2 regions of the Clavibacter davisi genome follow, and region 1 is predicted to be linked to the other one. Evidence: predicted binding sites of a transcription regulator. Region 1 holds the regulator's gene; the other holds the start of a gene.

Region 1 (6,965 bases):
TTGATCTCGATGCTCATCGGGTGCTCCCAGGGGCGGTGCGGCGCTCGGCGCGGAGGTGGTCGGCGGCCTGGCGCTCCGCGTCGTAGCGCGTGTACGCGTCCACGATGCGGCCGACCAGGGTGTGCCGCACGACGTCGTCGCTCGTGAGGCGGGAGAAGTGGATGTCGTCCATGCCGTCCAGCACGCGGGTGACGAGCTGGAGGCCGCTCGACCCCGTGGGCAGGTCGACCTGCGTGATGTCGCCCGTGACCACCATCTTCGAGCCGAAGCCGAGGCGGGTGAGGAACATCTTCATCTGCTCCGGAGTGGTGTTCTGCGCCTCGTCGAGCACGACGAACGCGTTGTTGAGGGTGCGCCCGCGCATGTAGGCGAGCGGCGCCACCTCGATGGTGTTGGAGGCCATGAGCTTCGGGACGAGCTCGGGATCCATCATCTCGTTGAGCGCGTCGAACAGCGGCCGGAGGTACGGGTCGATCTTGTCGGTCAGCGAGCCGGGCAGGTAGCCGAGCCGCTCGCCCGCCTCGACGGCCGGGCGGGTGAGGATGATCCGCTCGACCTCCTTGCGCTGCAGCGCCTGGACGGCCTTGGCCATGGCGAGGTAGGTCTTGCCGGTGCCCGCGGGGCCGATGCCGAACACGATCGTGCTCGCGTCGATGGCGTCGACGTACTGCTTCTGGCCGGGCGTCTTGGGGCGCACGACGCGGCCGCGCGACTGCACGATGGCCTCGCTCAGCACGTCGGACAGCGTCCGGGCGTCGTCCTGGCCGAGCCGGCGCGCGCTCGTCTCGATCTCCTGCGGTTCCACGTGCTGTCCGTCCTCCACCATCGCCACGACCTCGTCGATGAGCCGACGGGCCGACGCCACGTCCGCCCGGGTGCCGACGAGCGTGATCTCGTTGCCGCGGACCCGGACGTCGACGTCCGGGTGCTCGCGCTCGATCTGCCGGAGCAGCCGGTCCTGCGGCCCGAGGAGGCGCACCATGAGCACGCCGTCCATCGTCGCCGTCTGCTCGACGCGCTCCTCCTCCGCGGACGCGCCGCCCCGCGGGTCAGAACCCGACATGGTCCCCCTGGCCGAAGCCCGCGAGCACGTGCGCGTGCACGTGGAAGACCGTCTGGCCGGCCGCCGCGCCCGTGTTGAAGACGAGGCGGAACTGCCCGCCCGCCCGCTCGGCGCCGATGCGCGACGCGAGGTCGACGACCTCCGCGAGGAGGCCCGGGTCGCCCGCGGCGAGCTCGACGACATCGCGGTACGCGGCCGTCTTCGGCACGACCAGGACGTGGACGGGGGCCTTCGGGGCGATGTCCTGGAACGCGATCACGCGCTCGGTCTCCGCGACGATCTCGGCCGGGATCTCGCGGGCGACGATGCGCTCGAAGACGGTGGGCTCTCGGGTCTCGCTCATGCGTCCAGCCTACGCGGCGCCCGCGACGTCACCATCGCCCGAGGGCCGCGTTCACGAGCGCGAGCGCTGCGGGTCCTGCGGTGGACGTGCGGAGGATGCCCGAGCCGAGCGCGACCGGGATCGCCCCGGCCTCCCGGAGCACCTCGACCTCCGCCGGGCTGATGCCGCCCTCGGGTCCCACGACGAGGAGCACGTCGGTCGCCTCGGCCTCGGCGGGGGCGGCGAGGTCGAGCGCGGACAGCCGCGTCGCGGCGGTCGGGTCGAGCACGAGCACGCGGGCGGTGGCGGCCATCCGCGCGAGGTCCTTCGTCGTCGCGAGCCCCTCCACGCCGGGCACGCGCGGGCGGATGGACTGCTTCACGGCCTCGCGCACGATCGCGCGCCAGCGGTCCCGCCCCTTGGCGACCTTGGCGCCCTCCCAGCGGGAGATGGAGCGCTGCGCCTGCCACGGGATCACGGCGTCGACGCCCAGCTCGGTCGCGGCCTGCACAGCCAGCTCGTCGCGATCGCCCTTCGCGAGCGCCTGCACGAGCACGACGCGCGGCGACGGCTCGGGGTGCTCCTCGACACCGTCGACCCGCAGCTCCAGCCGCTGCGGATCCGCGGTCGTGACGGTGCACGACGCGATCGTCCCGCGCCCGTCGCCGACGAGCAGGCCCTCGCCCGCGCGGATCCGGCCGACGGTGACCGCGTGGCGCGACTCCGCGGCGCCGAGCGCGACGACCCGGCCGACGGCCAGGTCACCGTCACCGAGGTCGTCCGCGAGGTGGAAGTGCGCCACGGTCAGACGTTGAGGAAGCGGTCGCGGAGCTTCTGGAAGAGGCCCTGCTGGAAGTGCGCGAGGTGGGGCGCGGGAGCCTTGTTGCGCTTCGCGAACTGCTGGATGAGGTCGCGCTCCCTGTGGTCGAGCTTCTGCGGCGTCACCACCTGGATGCCGATCTTGAGGTCGCCGCGCCCCGAGCCGCGGAGCTTCGTCACGCCGCGGCCTCGCACCGTGATGATCTCGGCGCTCTGGATGCCGGGGCGGAGCTCGAGGTCCACCGCGCCGTCGAGCGCCTCGATGCGCGCGTCGCTGCCGAGGATCGCGTCGACCATGCTCACCTCGACCGTGGCGAGCAGGTCGTCGCCGTTGCGGCTGAAGACGTCGTGGTGCGCGACCTTGATCTCCAGGTAGAGGTCGCCGTTCGGTCCGCCCGCGGGGCCGACCTCGCCGGAGCCCGGCATCTGGAGGCGGAGGCCCGTATCGACGCCGGCCGGGATGTCGACCGGCACCGTGCGGCGCGCGCGGACGCGGCCCTGGCCGGCGCACGTGGGGCAGGGGTGCGGGATGACGGTGCCGTAGCCGCGGCAGGTGCCGCAGGGGCTCGACGTCATGACGTTGCCGAGGAGCGAGCGCACCTGGCGCTGGATGCTGCCGGAGCCGCGGCAGATGTCGCACGTGACGGCGCTCGTGCCGGGCTGCGCGCAGGATCCGTGGCACGTGTCGCACACGACGGCCGTGTCGATCTCGAGGTCGCGGTGCACGCCGAAGATGACCTCCTCGAGCTCGACCTCGACGCGGAGGAGCGCGTCCTGGCCGCGCTCCTGGCGCGAGCGCGGACCGCGCCCCCCTCCGCCCTGCTGGCCGCCGAAGAACGTCTCGAAGATGTCGCCGAACCCGCCGAAGCCCTGGCCGCCGCCGCCGAACCCGGCCTGCGGGCCGAGGTCGTACTGCTGGCGCTGCTGCGGGTCGGACAGCACGTCGTACGCGTGCGTCACGAGCTTGAACCGCTCGGCGGCGTCGGGGGCGTCGTTGACGTCCGGGTGCAGCTGGCGCGCCTGCTTGCGGTACGCCTTCTTGATCTCCTCGGACGTCGCCTCGCGGCTCACGCCCAGTACTTCGTAGTGGTCAGCCACGTCGGGCCCTTCGGTGGTGATGGTCGTGGGGAACAGGGGCGGTGCGCCGGCGTGCGGGCGTCACCGCTCCTCGAGCAGGCGCGAGAGGTAGCGCGCGACCGCGCGCACCGACGCCATGTTGGTGGAGTAGTCCATGCGGGTCGGGCCCAGCACGCCGAGGCGCGCGAGCACGCCTCCCGACGAGCTGTAGCCGCTGGTGAGCACGCTCGTCTCGCCGAGCCCGAACGGGGCGTTCTCCCGCCCGATGCTCACGGAGACGCCGTGCTGGTCGGCTTCCATCTCGCCGAGCAGGCGCAGGAGCACCACCTGCTCCTCGATCGCCTCGAGGACGGGCGAGATGCTGCCCGGGAAGTCGCGCTCGGTGCGGGCGAGGTTCGCGGATCCGGCGAGCAGCAGGCGCTCCTGCCGGTTCGCGAGCACCTGCTCGACGAGCGTGCCCGCGAGAGCCGCGGCGGCGGCCCGCTGGGCGGGCTCCACCTCGTCGGCCAGGGTCTCGAGGCGTGCGGCCGCCTCGGCGAGGCCGAGACCGCCGACGGCCGCGTTCACCCGCGTGCGCATGGCCGCGAGGAACTCCTGGTCGGGATCGCCCTGGAGCTCGACGACGCGCTGCTCGACGCGGCCCGTGTCGGTGATGAGCACGGTGAGCACGCGCGTGGCCGACAGCGCGACCAGCTCGACGTGCTTCACGTGGCTCGTCGCGAGCGACGGGTACTGCACGAGCGCGACCTGGTTGGTGAGCTGCGCGAGGAGCCGCACGGTGCGCGCGAGCACGTCGTCGAGGTCGACCGACTGGCCGAGGAACACGTGGATGGCCTGGCGCTGCGCCGGGGTGAGCGGGCGCACGTCCGCGAGCTGGTCGACGAAGAGCCGGTAGCCCTTGTCCGTCGGCACGCGTCCCGAGGAGGTGTGCGGCGCCGCGATGAGCTCCTCCTCCTCGAGCAGGGCCATGTCGTTGCGGATGGTGGCGGCCGAGACGCCGAAGGCGTGGCGCTCCACGATGGACTTGGAGCCCACGGGCTCACGGGAGGACACGTAGTCCTGCACGATCACCCGGAGGACGTCGAGTCCGCGTTCCGAGACCATGGCGGCTCCCTCCTGGCACTCGTCGGTTCTGACTGCCAATCGTACCGCGTGGATCCGACGGCCCGGCATTGCCGGTCGCGCGTCGGCGGAGGTAGCGTGGTGGGGCCGGGCGAGGCCGGGCACCACCCACACGATCCCGCGCGATCCACCGGCCGTCGGCCCGTGCCGTGCACCGAGAGGCCCGCGATGTCCGCACCCGATCCCCACCCCTACGGCGCCCCCGCCCCCCTCACCCCGGGCGAGGACCGGCTGTGGGCGTCGCTGACGCACTTCCTCGCGATCCTCATCGTGCCGTCGTTCATCGTCTGGCTCGTGTTCCGGGAACGCGGTCGCTTCACGGACCAGGAGGGCAAGGAGGCGACGAACTGGACGATCAACGTCGCCGGCGTGCTCGTCATCCTCAACGTGCTCCAGGCCGTCTTCGTGGTCATCCCGTTCCTCGGGATCCTCATCTCCGTGCTGCTCGGCCTCGTGATCTTCGCGGTCGTCGTGGTCAACATCGTGTTCGCGATCATCGGCGGCGCGCGCGTGCAGGGCGGTCGGCCCTACCGCTACCCGCTCAACATCCGGTGGATCAAGTAGTCGGGGACCGATGAGCGCCAGGATCCGCCACGTCGCCGTGGACTGCCGGGACCCGCACGCGCTCTCGCTCTTCTGGGCGGGCGTCACCGGCTTCGCGGAGGATCCGGACGAGCCCAACCGCCCCGACGAGGACGCGGCGTGGCTCGGCGACCCGGTGTCGGGCCTCGGCATCATCCTGCAGCGCACGGACGCGCCGAAGACGGCGAAGAACCGGGTGCACCTCGATCTGGCGCCCGACGACCGCACGCGCGACGAGGAGGTCGACCGGGTGCTCGCCCTCGGCGCGACGCTCGTCGCCGACCGGCGGAACGCGGACGGCAGCGGGTGGGTCGTGCTCGCCGACCCGGAGGGGAACGAGTTCTGCGTGGAGCGCAGCGACGCCGAGCGCGAGGCGGGCGACGAGGTGGGCGCGGTCGTCCTCTGACCCGGCGGCGGTGCGCGCCGGCCTCGAGGAGGCGGCGGACCACGGCCCGTGTCAGTCCTCGAGGAGGCGGCGGACCACGGCGTCGGCGAGGAGCCGCCCCGACAGGGTGAGCACGAGGGTGCCCGCGAGGGCGGCGCGCGGGTCCACGAGGCCGTCGGCGATGAGCCCGGCGACCTGGCGGCGCCCCTCGACGGTGAGGGTGGGAATGGACAGGCCGTCGCGGATCCGCGCCCCGAGCAGGACCCGCTCCACCTCGCGCGTGGCGTCGTCGAGGTTCTCGCGGCCGGCGCCCGGGGAGGCGCCCGCGAGCACGCGGTCGGCGTAGGCGGCCGGGTGCTTCACGTTCCACCAGCGCACGCCGCCGACGTGGCTGTGCGCGCCGGGTCCGACGCCCCACCAGTCGTGGCCCTGCCAGTACGCGAGGTTGTGGCGGCTGCGGCGGCCGCCGCGGGCCCAGTTGCTCACCTCGTACCACTCGTAGCCGGCCTCGCCCAGCATGCGGTCGGCCAGCTCGTACATGTCGGCCTGGAGGTCCTCGTCGGGCTCGGGCACCTCGCCGCGGCGGATCTGCCGCGCGAGCTTCGTGCCGGGCTCCACGATGAGCGCGTACGCGGACAGGTGGTCGGGCTCCTGGGCGATCGCCTGCTCGAGCGAGGCGCGCCAGTCGTCGATACTCTCCCCCGGCGTGCCGTAGATGAGGTCGAGGCTCACCTCGAGCCCGGCCGCGCGGGCGCCGCGGACGACGGGCGCGATGCGGGCGGGGTCGTGCGTGCGCTCCAGCGTCGCCAGCACGCGCGGCACGGCCGACTGCATGCCGAACGAGACGCGCGTGAAGCCGCCCGCCGCGAGGGCCGCGAGGTAGGCGTCGTCGACGCTGTCGGGGTTCGCCTCGGTCGTGACCTCGGCGCCCTCCGCGATGCCCCACGTCTCGCGCACGGCGTCGAGCATCCGCACCAGGTCCTCCACCGGCAGGAGGGTGGGCGTGCCGCCGCCGAGGAACACGGTGGAGGCGGGCCGTGCGGGTACGCCGGAGTCGCGGAGGGCGGATCCGGCGAACCGCACCTCCTGCACGGCCTGCGACGCGTAGTCCGACTGCTTCACGCCCCGGAGCTCGGGCGCCGTGTAGGTGTTGAAGTCGCAGTAGCCGCAGCGCACGCGGCAGAACGGCACGTGCAGGTAGACGCCGAACGCGCGCTCGTCGGCGCCCGCGGACGCGGAGGCGGGCAGCAGGCCGTCGGCGGGGGCGGGATCGGCGAGGGGCAGGGCGGACGGCATCCGTCCATCATCCCCCGGCGCGGAGGCCGGTCCGTGCAGCGGCCTCCGGCAGGATGGGCGCATGACCGACGCCCCCACGCCCCGGCCCCTCCACGTCCTCTGGGACGTCGACGGCACGCTCCTCCACAACAGCCCGCGCTCCGGCAGCATGTACCACCGCGCGATCGAGCTGGCCGCGGGCGAGCCGCTCGTGGACCGCACGGTGCACGCGCACGGCAAGACCGACGGGCAGATCATCTGGGAGACCCTGGACGTCTACGGCCTGCCCGAGTCGCTGCACGCGCCGGTCCGTCAGCACC
Region 2 (6,965 bases), 600 kb from region 1:
CGCGCCCACGGCCGGATCGGGGGTGCTCGCGTGAGCGCGCCCGCGCCCGCGCCCGCCTCGACCGCCGCACCCGACGCGGACGCCGCGGCCGGAGCGGACCTCGGGGCCGAGCCCCGCAACGGGCTCGACATGCGCCCGCTCGATCCCGACGGCGACGCCGCCCTCGTGCACGCCTGGGTCACCGCACCGCGCGCCCGCTTCTGGCAGATGGAGCACGCGACCCTCGACGACGTGCGGGCCGAGTACCGGTCCATCGCGGCGGATCCGCGGCGCGAGGCCTGGATCGGCCTCCACGACGGCGTCCCCGCGTTCCTCGTGGAGGCGTACGACCCGGCCGACGACCCCATCGGCGCGCACCTGGATCCGCTCCCCGGCGACCGCGGGATGCACCTGCTCGTCGCCCCGCCGGCCGGCGACCCGCTGCCCGGGTTCACGACCGCGGTCATGCGGCACGTCGTCGCGCACCTGCTCCGGGACCCGGCCGTGGAGCGCCTCGTCGTCGAGCCCGACGTCCGGAACACCCGGATCCAGCGCCTCAACGAGCTCGTCGGCTTCCGGCCGCTCCGGGTCGTCGACCTCGGCGCCAAGCACGCGCTCCTCAGCGTCGCCACGCGCGACGACGCCCTCCCGCACGCCACCCCCACGGACGGACACGCCATGACCCTCACCCACGACCGCTCCCTCGACACCCACCCCGAGTCCCGGCCGGCTGCCGCGTCGAGGACCTCCGAGCCGGATCCGCGCGTCCACCCCGCCGCGCACCTCCGTCCCGACGCCTGGGCCGCCGCCACGCGCCACCTCGTGCGCAAGGCGCTCGCCGAGTTCGCCCACGAGCTGCTCGTCGAGCCCGAGCGCGTGGATCCGGAGCGGGCACCCGGCGCACCCCGCACGCCGCACGACCCGCGCGCCTGGGCCGACTACCGCGTCGCGAGCGCCGACGGCCGCAGCGCGTACGCGTACCGGGCCAGGATCCTCGAGCTCGACCACTGGGACGTCGACGAGGCGAGCATCCGCCGCACGGTCGACGGCGAGCCCGCGGCCCTCGACGCCATCGACCTGGTGCTCGACCTCCGCGACCGCCTCGGCATCACCGACGAGGTGCTGCCGGTCTACCTCGACGAGATCCAGAGCACGCTCTCGGCCGCCGCGTTCTCGAGACTCCGCGACGTGCCCGACGCCCGCGGCCTCCTCACCGCGTCCTACGCCGAGGTCGAGTCGACGATGGACGAGGGCCACCCCTGCTTCGTCGCGACCAACGGCCGCATCGGCTTCGACCTCGACGACCACGACCGGTACGCGCCCGAGGCGGGGGAGGACGTGCGGATCCTCTGGCTCGCCGTGCACGAGCGCCTCGCGCACTTCGCCTCGGTCGACGGCCTCGACCGGGAGGCGTTCCTCGACGCGGAGCTCGGCCCGGTCGTCCGCGGGCGGTTCCGCGCGCGGATGGCGGACCACGGCATCGACCCGGCGGAGCGCGTCCTCGTGCCCGTGCACCCCTGGCAGTGGGAGAACGTCGTCACGGTCACCTTCGCCGGCCTGATCGCGACGCGCGACATCGTGCTCCTCGGCACGGGCGACGACGAGTACGGCGCCCAGCAGTCGATCCGCACGTGGGCGAACCGCACGACCCCGGAACGCTGCTACGTGAAGACGTCGCTGTCGATCCTCAACATGGGGTTCACGCGCGGGCTGTCGCCGGCCTACATGGCGGTCACCCCGGCGATCAACGACTGGGTGCACGCGCTCGTGACGGGCGACGACGAGTTCGCGCGCCTCGGCTTCGGGATCCTCCGCGAGGTCGCGTCCGTCGGCGTGCGCGACGCCCGGGTCGACTCGGCGCTGCCGCCCGGGCACTCCCACGGCAAGATGCTGTCGGCGCTCTGGCGCGAGTCGCCCGTCCCGGGTCTCGCCGAGGGCGAGCGGCTGATGAGCATGACGAGCCTGCTGCACGTGGACGCGGAAGGGTCGAGCGTGCTGGACGCGCTCATCGACGCGTCCGGGATCGGCGCCGCGGCGTGGATCCGCCGCTGGCTCGACGCCTACCTCGTGCCGCTCGCGCACGCGCTGATCGCGCACGACCTCGCGTTCATGCCGCACGGCGAGAACGTGATCCTCGTGCTCCGCGACCACGTCGTCGTCCGCGTGCTGATGAAGGACATCGCCGAGGAGGTCGCCCTCTTCGACATGGAGCGCGAGCTCCCGGAGGACGTGCGGCGGATCCGCATGGAGATCCCCGAGGACGAGCGCACCCTCACGGTCTTCACCGACGTGATGGACGGGTTCCTGCGGTTCGCGGCCGCGCTCGTCGAGGACCGCGACGACCTCGGCCCCGACGGCCTGTGGCGCGTCGCGGCGGAGGCGCTCGCCGACCACGAGCGTGCGCACCCGGAGCTCGCGGAGCGCTTCTCCCGGTTCGACCTGTTCACGCCGTCGTTCGACCGCTCGTGCCTCAACCGGCTGCAGCTGCGCGACAACCGGCGGATGGTGGACCTCCAGGCGCCGGTGATGCAGATCCACGGCTCGCTGCGCAATCCGCTCGCGATCCACGCGGGGCTGCGGCCGCGGATCGGCTGACGCGTCGGGCCGGCCGGGCACGCGCCCGGACGCGAGAGGAGCCGCCGCCCGCGGGTGCGGACGACGGCTCCTCGTCGTGTGCGGCGCCTCACGCGCCCGGGCGGATCAGCTCGCGGCGTGCGCGCCCTGCTCCACCGTCAGCGTGCGGCCCTCCTGGCCCTGCGGCTCGTCGGACGTGACCGCGATCTTGCGCGGCTTCGCCCGCTCGCTCACCGGGATGGTGACGCTGAGCACGCCGTTGGCGTAGTGCGCCGAGATGCGCTCGGTGTCGATGCCCTGGCCGAGCGTGAGCTGGCGGAGGAACGTGCCGGCCACGCGCTCGCGCGTCAGCCAGCGGACGTTCTGGTCGCCGGCGAGAGTTCGCTCAGCGCGGATGGTCAGCAGCTGGCCGTCCACGTCGATGTCGACCGAGCCCGGGTCGATGCCCGGGAGGTCGGCGGCCAGCACGTAGGTGTCGCCCTCGCGGTGCAGGTCGATGGGCATCGGCCGGTTCGCCTGGCGGGTCTCGGCCAGCGCGCCCATCGCGCGGTCCAACTCGCGGAACGGATCGAAGGTCATGTTCATGCTCGACTCCTCTGATGATCTGCGGTGATGATCTCCGGGGTTGAGCCCCCTCGGCTCAACTGCGTTCAGATTAGCACTCGGGGTGGGGGAGTGCCAAGGCGTTCGCCGAGGGCGAATACCGCTCTCATCACCGGTTCAGGCGCGTCGGCGCAGGTCGCGCTCCATGCGGCCGATGAGCGTCCAGACCGCACGCGAGAGGTCCGGGTGCTCGAGCGCGATGGCGCGCAGCAGCCCGTACTCGAAGCGCGCGACCACGCCCGGCTCGGCCGACGGGTGCCGCACGCGGGCGAGCTCCTCGGCCATCCCGTCGGCCTCGAGCGCGTCCTGGCGGAGGGTCGCGACCACGTGCTCGTCCACGGTCGGCAGCTGCGGGATGACCTCCCAGGGGTCGTCGCCGTTCCGGCAGCGGTGCTCGATCACGGCGTCCAGCTCGTCGCGGGCCTCCTGGCGCAGCACCTCGAGGCTGGCGGGGAAGCGGGCGTGCACGGGCGGATCCTCTCGGGCGGCGGGCCGCCGGGCGGCGGGCCTCTTCACGCTACGTCATGGTGCGGAGCGCTCCCGACCCGTCGCGTTCCGCGGCCAGCCGCGGCCGTCGCGGGCCCGGCGCCCGTCGGTAGCCTGGAGGACCGCGACCCAGGAGGATCCATGACCGACCACGCCCGCCCCGTCGCCCTCGTCACGGGAGCCACCCGCGGCATCGGCCGCGCCGTCGCGGAGGACCTCGCCCGCACCCACCGCGTGATCGTGCACGGCCGCGACCGCGCCGCCGTCGACGCGCTCGCCGCCTCCCTGCCCGACGCGGTCGGCTGGCCGGCCGACCTCGCCGCGGGCGGCCTCGCCGGCCTCGTGCCGGCCCTCGACCGCCTCGACGTGCTCGTGCACTCCGCCGGCGTGATCGGCGGCGACGCCGTGGCCGAGACGCCCGTCGACGAGTGGCGCCGCGTCTTCGAGGTCAACGTCTTCGCCGTCGCGGAGGTGACGCGCGTGCTGCTGCCCGCGCTCCGGGCGGCCCGCGGGCAGGTCGTGCTCGTCAACTCCGGATCCGGCTTCACGGCCAACCCCACGGGCGGCGTGTACGCGGGATCCAAGTTCGCCCTCCGCGCGCTCGGCGACGCCCTGCGCGAGGAGGAGCGACCGCACGGCGTGCGCGTCTCGAGCGTGCACCCCGGACGCGTCGCCACCGACATGCAACGTGAGCTCCGCGCCAAGGAGGGCGGGGAGTACGACGAGACGCGGTACCTCGAGCCCGCGTCGGTCGCGCGCGCCGTGCGCCTCGTGGTCGACCAGACGCGCGACGGCACGCTCGAGTCGGTGTCGCTGCGGCCGTTCGGCGGCTGAGCCGGGGGCGGTGCTGCGCGCCGGCCATCCATCGCGCGCGAAGATCGTATTTGCAAAAGACGATCTTCTGGGGGTACGTTCTCCCCATGACCTCCTCCTCCTCCGCGACCCGCGACCGCGCCGACCACGACCCCGACGTGGACGCGTCCGGCATCGACTGGGGCTCCGGCGGCATCGAGACGCAGTTCGGCTGGTCCATCCAGGCCGTCTACCAGGGCTTCGTGCGCACGGCGCAGACCGCCGTCGCGGACGTGCCGGGCGGCCCGCGCGGGTACCAGGTGCTCGTCGCGATCACCACGGAGGAGCCGTCGTCGCAGCTCGCGCTCGCGCAGCGCCTCGGCATCGACAAGACTCAGATGACGTACGTGATCGACGCGCTCGCCGCGGGCGGGCACGTCGAGCGGCAGCCGCACCCGCGCGACCGGCGGGTCCGCCAGGTCGTCGCGACGGACGCCGGACGCGCCCTGCTGGCGACGGCCCGCATCGCGCTCGGCGAGGTCGAGGACGGCCTGATGCGCGACCTCGCCCCGGCCGAGCGCACGGCCTTCCGGCGTCTCCTCGCCCGCGTAGCCGTCGGCATCGGCGAGGCCGCGGGCCCCGCCGCCGAGCAGTCGGACGTGGCGCGCCTCGAGCAGCCCGTCGCGGCCCCCCATCGTTCGCGCCGACCGGCGCGCCGCACCCCCCGAGACGGAGAACACTCGTGACCACCTCTTCCCCCGCATCCGCATCCGGCCCCGTCGTCGTGGCTGGCGCCACCGGCGACATCGGCCGCCGCATCGTCCGCGAGCTCCTCGCGGCGGGCGCGCGCGTCCGCGTGCTCACCCGCCCCGGCAGCAACGCCGCCCGGGACGCGTGGGGCGATGACCCGCGCGTCGAGGTCGTCGAGGCGGCGTACACGGACCGGGCCGCGCTGATCCGCGGGGTCGACGGCGCGCGCGTCGTCGTCTCCGCCGTGAGCGGCGCCCGTGCCGTGATCGTCGGGGCGCAGCGCGCGCTGCTGGCCGCGACCGTCGCCGCCGGGGTCCCGCGCTTCATCCCGTCGGACTACTCCGCCGACTACCGCCGCGTCACCCCCGGCAGCAACCGCAACTTCGAGCTGCGGCGCGAGTTCTCGGCCGACCTCGACGCGGCGCCCGTGCGCGCGACCTCGGTGTTCATCGGCGCCTTCGCCGACATGCTCACCGGCCAGGCGCCCATCGTGCTGTTCGACCGGCGCCGCGTCCTCTACTGGTCGTCCGCCGACCAGGTGCTCGACTTCACGACCAAGGACGACACGGCGCGCGTGGTCGCGCTCGTCGCCCTCGACGACGACGCGCCCCGCGCGGTCGAGGTCGCGGGCGACCGGGTCACGGCGCGCGACCTCGCGCGCATCATGACCGAGGTCACCGGCACGCCGTTCGCGCTGCAGTGGGCGGGATCCACGGGCGTCCTCGCCACCGCGAGCAAGGCGATGCGCCGCCTCGGCCGCGACGAGCAGGAGGCGTTCCCCGCCTGGCAGGGGATGCAGTACCTCGTGAGCATGTACAGCGGCGAGGCGGAGCTGCGCCACGTCGACCGCGAGCGGTTCGGCGCCCACACGTGGACGGGCGTGCGGGACGTGCTCGCCGCGCACGTCGAGGAGCGCGCGGCGACGACGGCCGCGTAGCGCGACCCGGGCGGGGACTCGGGCGGGACGGGACGAAGGGCGGCCGGGCGGACGGACGCGGCGACGCGCCCGGCCGTCACGTCACGAGGCCACGGCTCGCTGGGTGCCGCACCCAGACGGCGGTGGTTGGGTGGGGCCGCGCCACGAGCGCCGCGGGCCGGCCGTCCGACCGCCCGCACCCCGAGAACGCAAGGAGACCCATGACTGCACGCAGCATCCAGTGGCAGCTGGCGAAGCGCCCCACCGGCGAGCCCACCCCCGACGACGTCCGCCGCGTCGAGGTCGACCTCCCCGACCTGCAGGACGGCGAGGTCCGCGTCGAGAACGAGTTCATCTCCGTCGACCCCTACATGCGCGGCCGCATGAACGACGTGCCGTCCTACGTGCCGCCGTTCCAGCTCGACGAGACCATGACCGGATCCGCGGTCGGCCGCGTCGTCGCGTCCCGCTCCGACGACCTCGCCGTCGGCGCGCTCGTCAGCCACATGCTCGGCTGGCGCGACGTCGCCCAGGGCCAGGCCGGCGGCTTCCGCCCCGTCCCCGAGGTCCCGGGCGTGGCATCCTCCGCGCACCTCGGCGTGCTGGGCCTCACGGGCCTCACCGCCTACGTCGGCCTCACGCGCATCGCGTCCGTCAAGGAAGGCGACATCGTCTTCGTCTCCGGCGCGGCCGGCGCCGTCGGCTCGATGGTCGGCCAGATCGCCCGCCTGCTGGGCGCCTCGCGCGTCGTCGGCAGCGCCGGGACGCCGGAGAAGGTCGAGCGCCTCACGTCGCAGCTCGGCTTCGACGCCGCGTTCGACTACCACGGAGGCGACCTCGAGGGGAAGCTCGCCGAGGCGGCGCC

The links. Region 1 encodes HrcA, which represses chaperone genes, less so after heat shock. Its sites were predicted from a motif close to TTNGCACTCGNNNNNNNCGAGTGCNAA; they were not measured.
Region 2: the regulator HrcA is predicted to act here: its motif matches at 3,209-3,235, upstream of ACU4ZT_RS10965 (Hsp20/alpha crystallin family protein).

What each region holds. Positions count from the first base shown of each region.
Region 1 covers NZ_CP199882.1:1,717,250-1,724,214, reverse strand. The annotation lists gene ybeY (rRNA maturation RNase YbeY) at 1-17, opposite strand, end outside; gene ACU4ZT_RS08200 (PhoH family protein) at 14-1,063, opposite strand; gene ACU4ZT_RS08195 (HIT domain-containing protein) at 1,050-1,406, opposite strand; gene ACU4ZT_RS08190 (16S rRNA (uracil(1498)-N(3))-methyltransferase) at 1,435-2,187, opposite strand; gene dnaJ (molecular chaperone DnaJ) at 2,190-3,302, opposite strand; gene hrcA (heat-inducible transcriptional repressor HrcA) at 3,363-4,385, opposite strand; gene ACU4ZT_RS08175 (DUF4870 domain-containing protein) at 4,572-4,967, shown strand; gene ACU4ZT_RS08170 (VOC family protein) at 4,978-5,391, shown strand; gene hemW (radical SAM family heme chaperone HemW) at 5,443-6,666, opposite strand; gene ACU4ZT_RS08160 (HAD family hydrolase) at 6,728-6,965, shown strand, end outside.
Region 2 covers NZ_CP199882.1:2,315,550-2,322,514, reverse strand. The annotation lists gene ACU4ZT_RS10975 (lysine N(6)-hydroxylase/L-ornithine N(5)-oxygenase family protein) at 1-34, shown strand, start outside; gene ACU4ZT_RS10970 (GNAT family N-acetyltransferase) at 31-2,574, shown strand; gene ACU4ZT_RS10965 (Hsp20/alpha crystallin family protein) at 2,680-3,138, opposite strand; gene ACU4ZT_RS10960 (hypothetical protein) at 3,274-3,624, opposite strand; gene ACU4ZT_RS10955 (SDR family oxidoreductase) at 3,784-4,476, shown strand; gene ACU4ZT_RS10950 (MarR family winged helix-turn-helix transcriptional regulator) at 4,563-5,180, shown strand; gene ACU4ZT_RS10945 (NmrA family NAD(P)-binding protein) at 5,177-6,121, shown strand; gene ACU4ZT_RS10940 (NADP-dependent oxidoreductase) at 6,322-6,965, shown strand, end outside.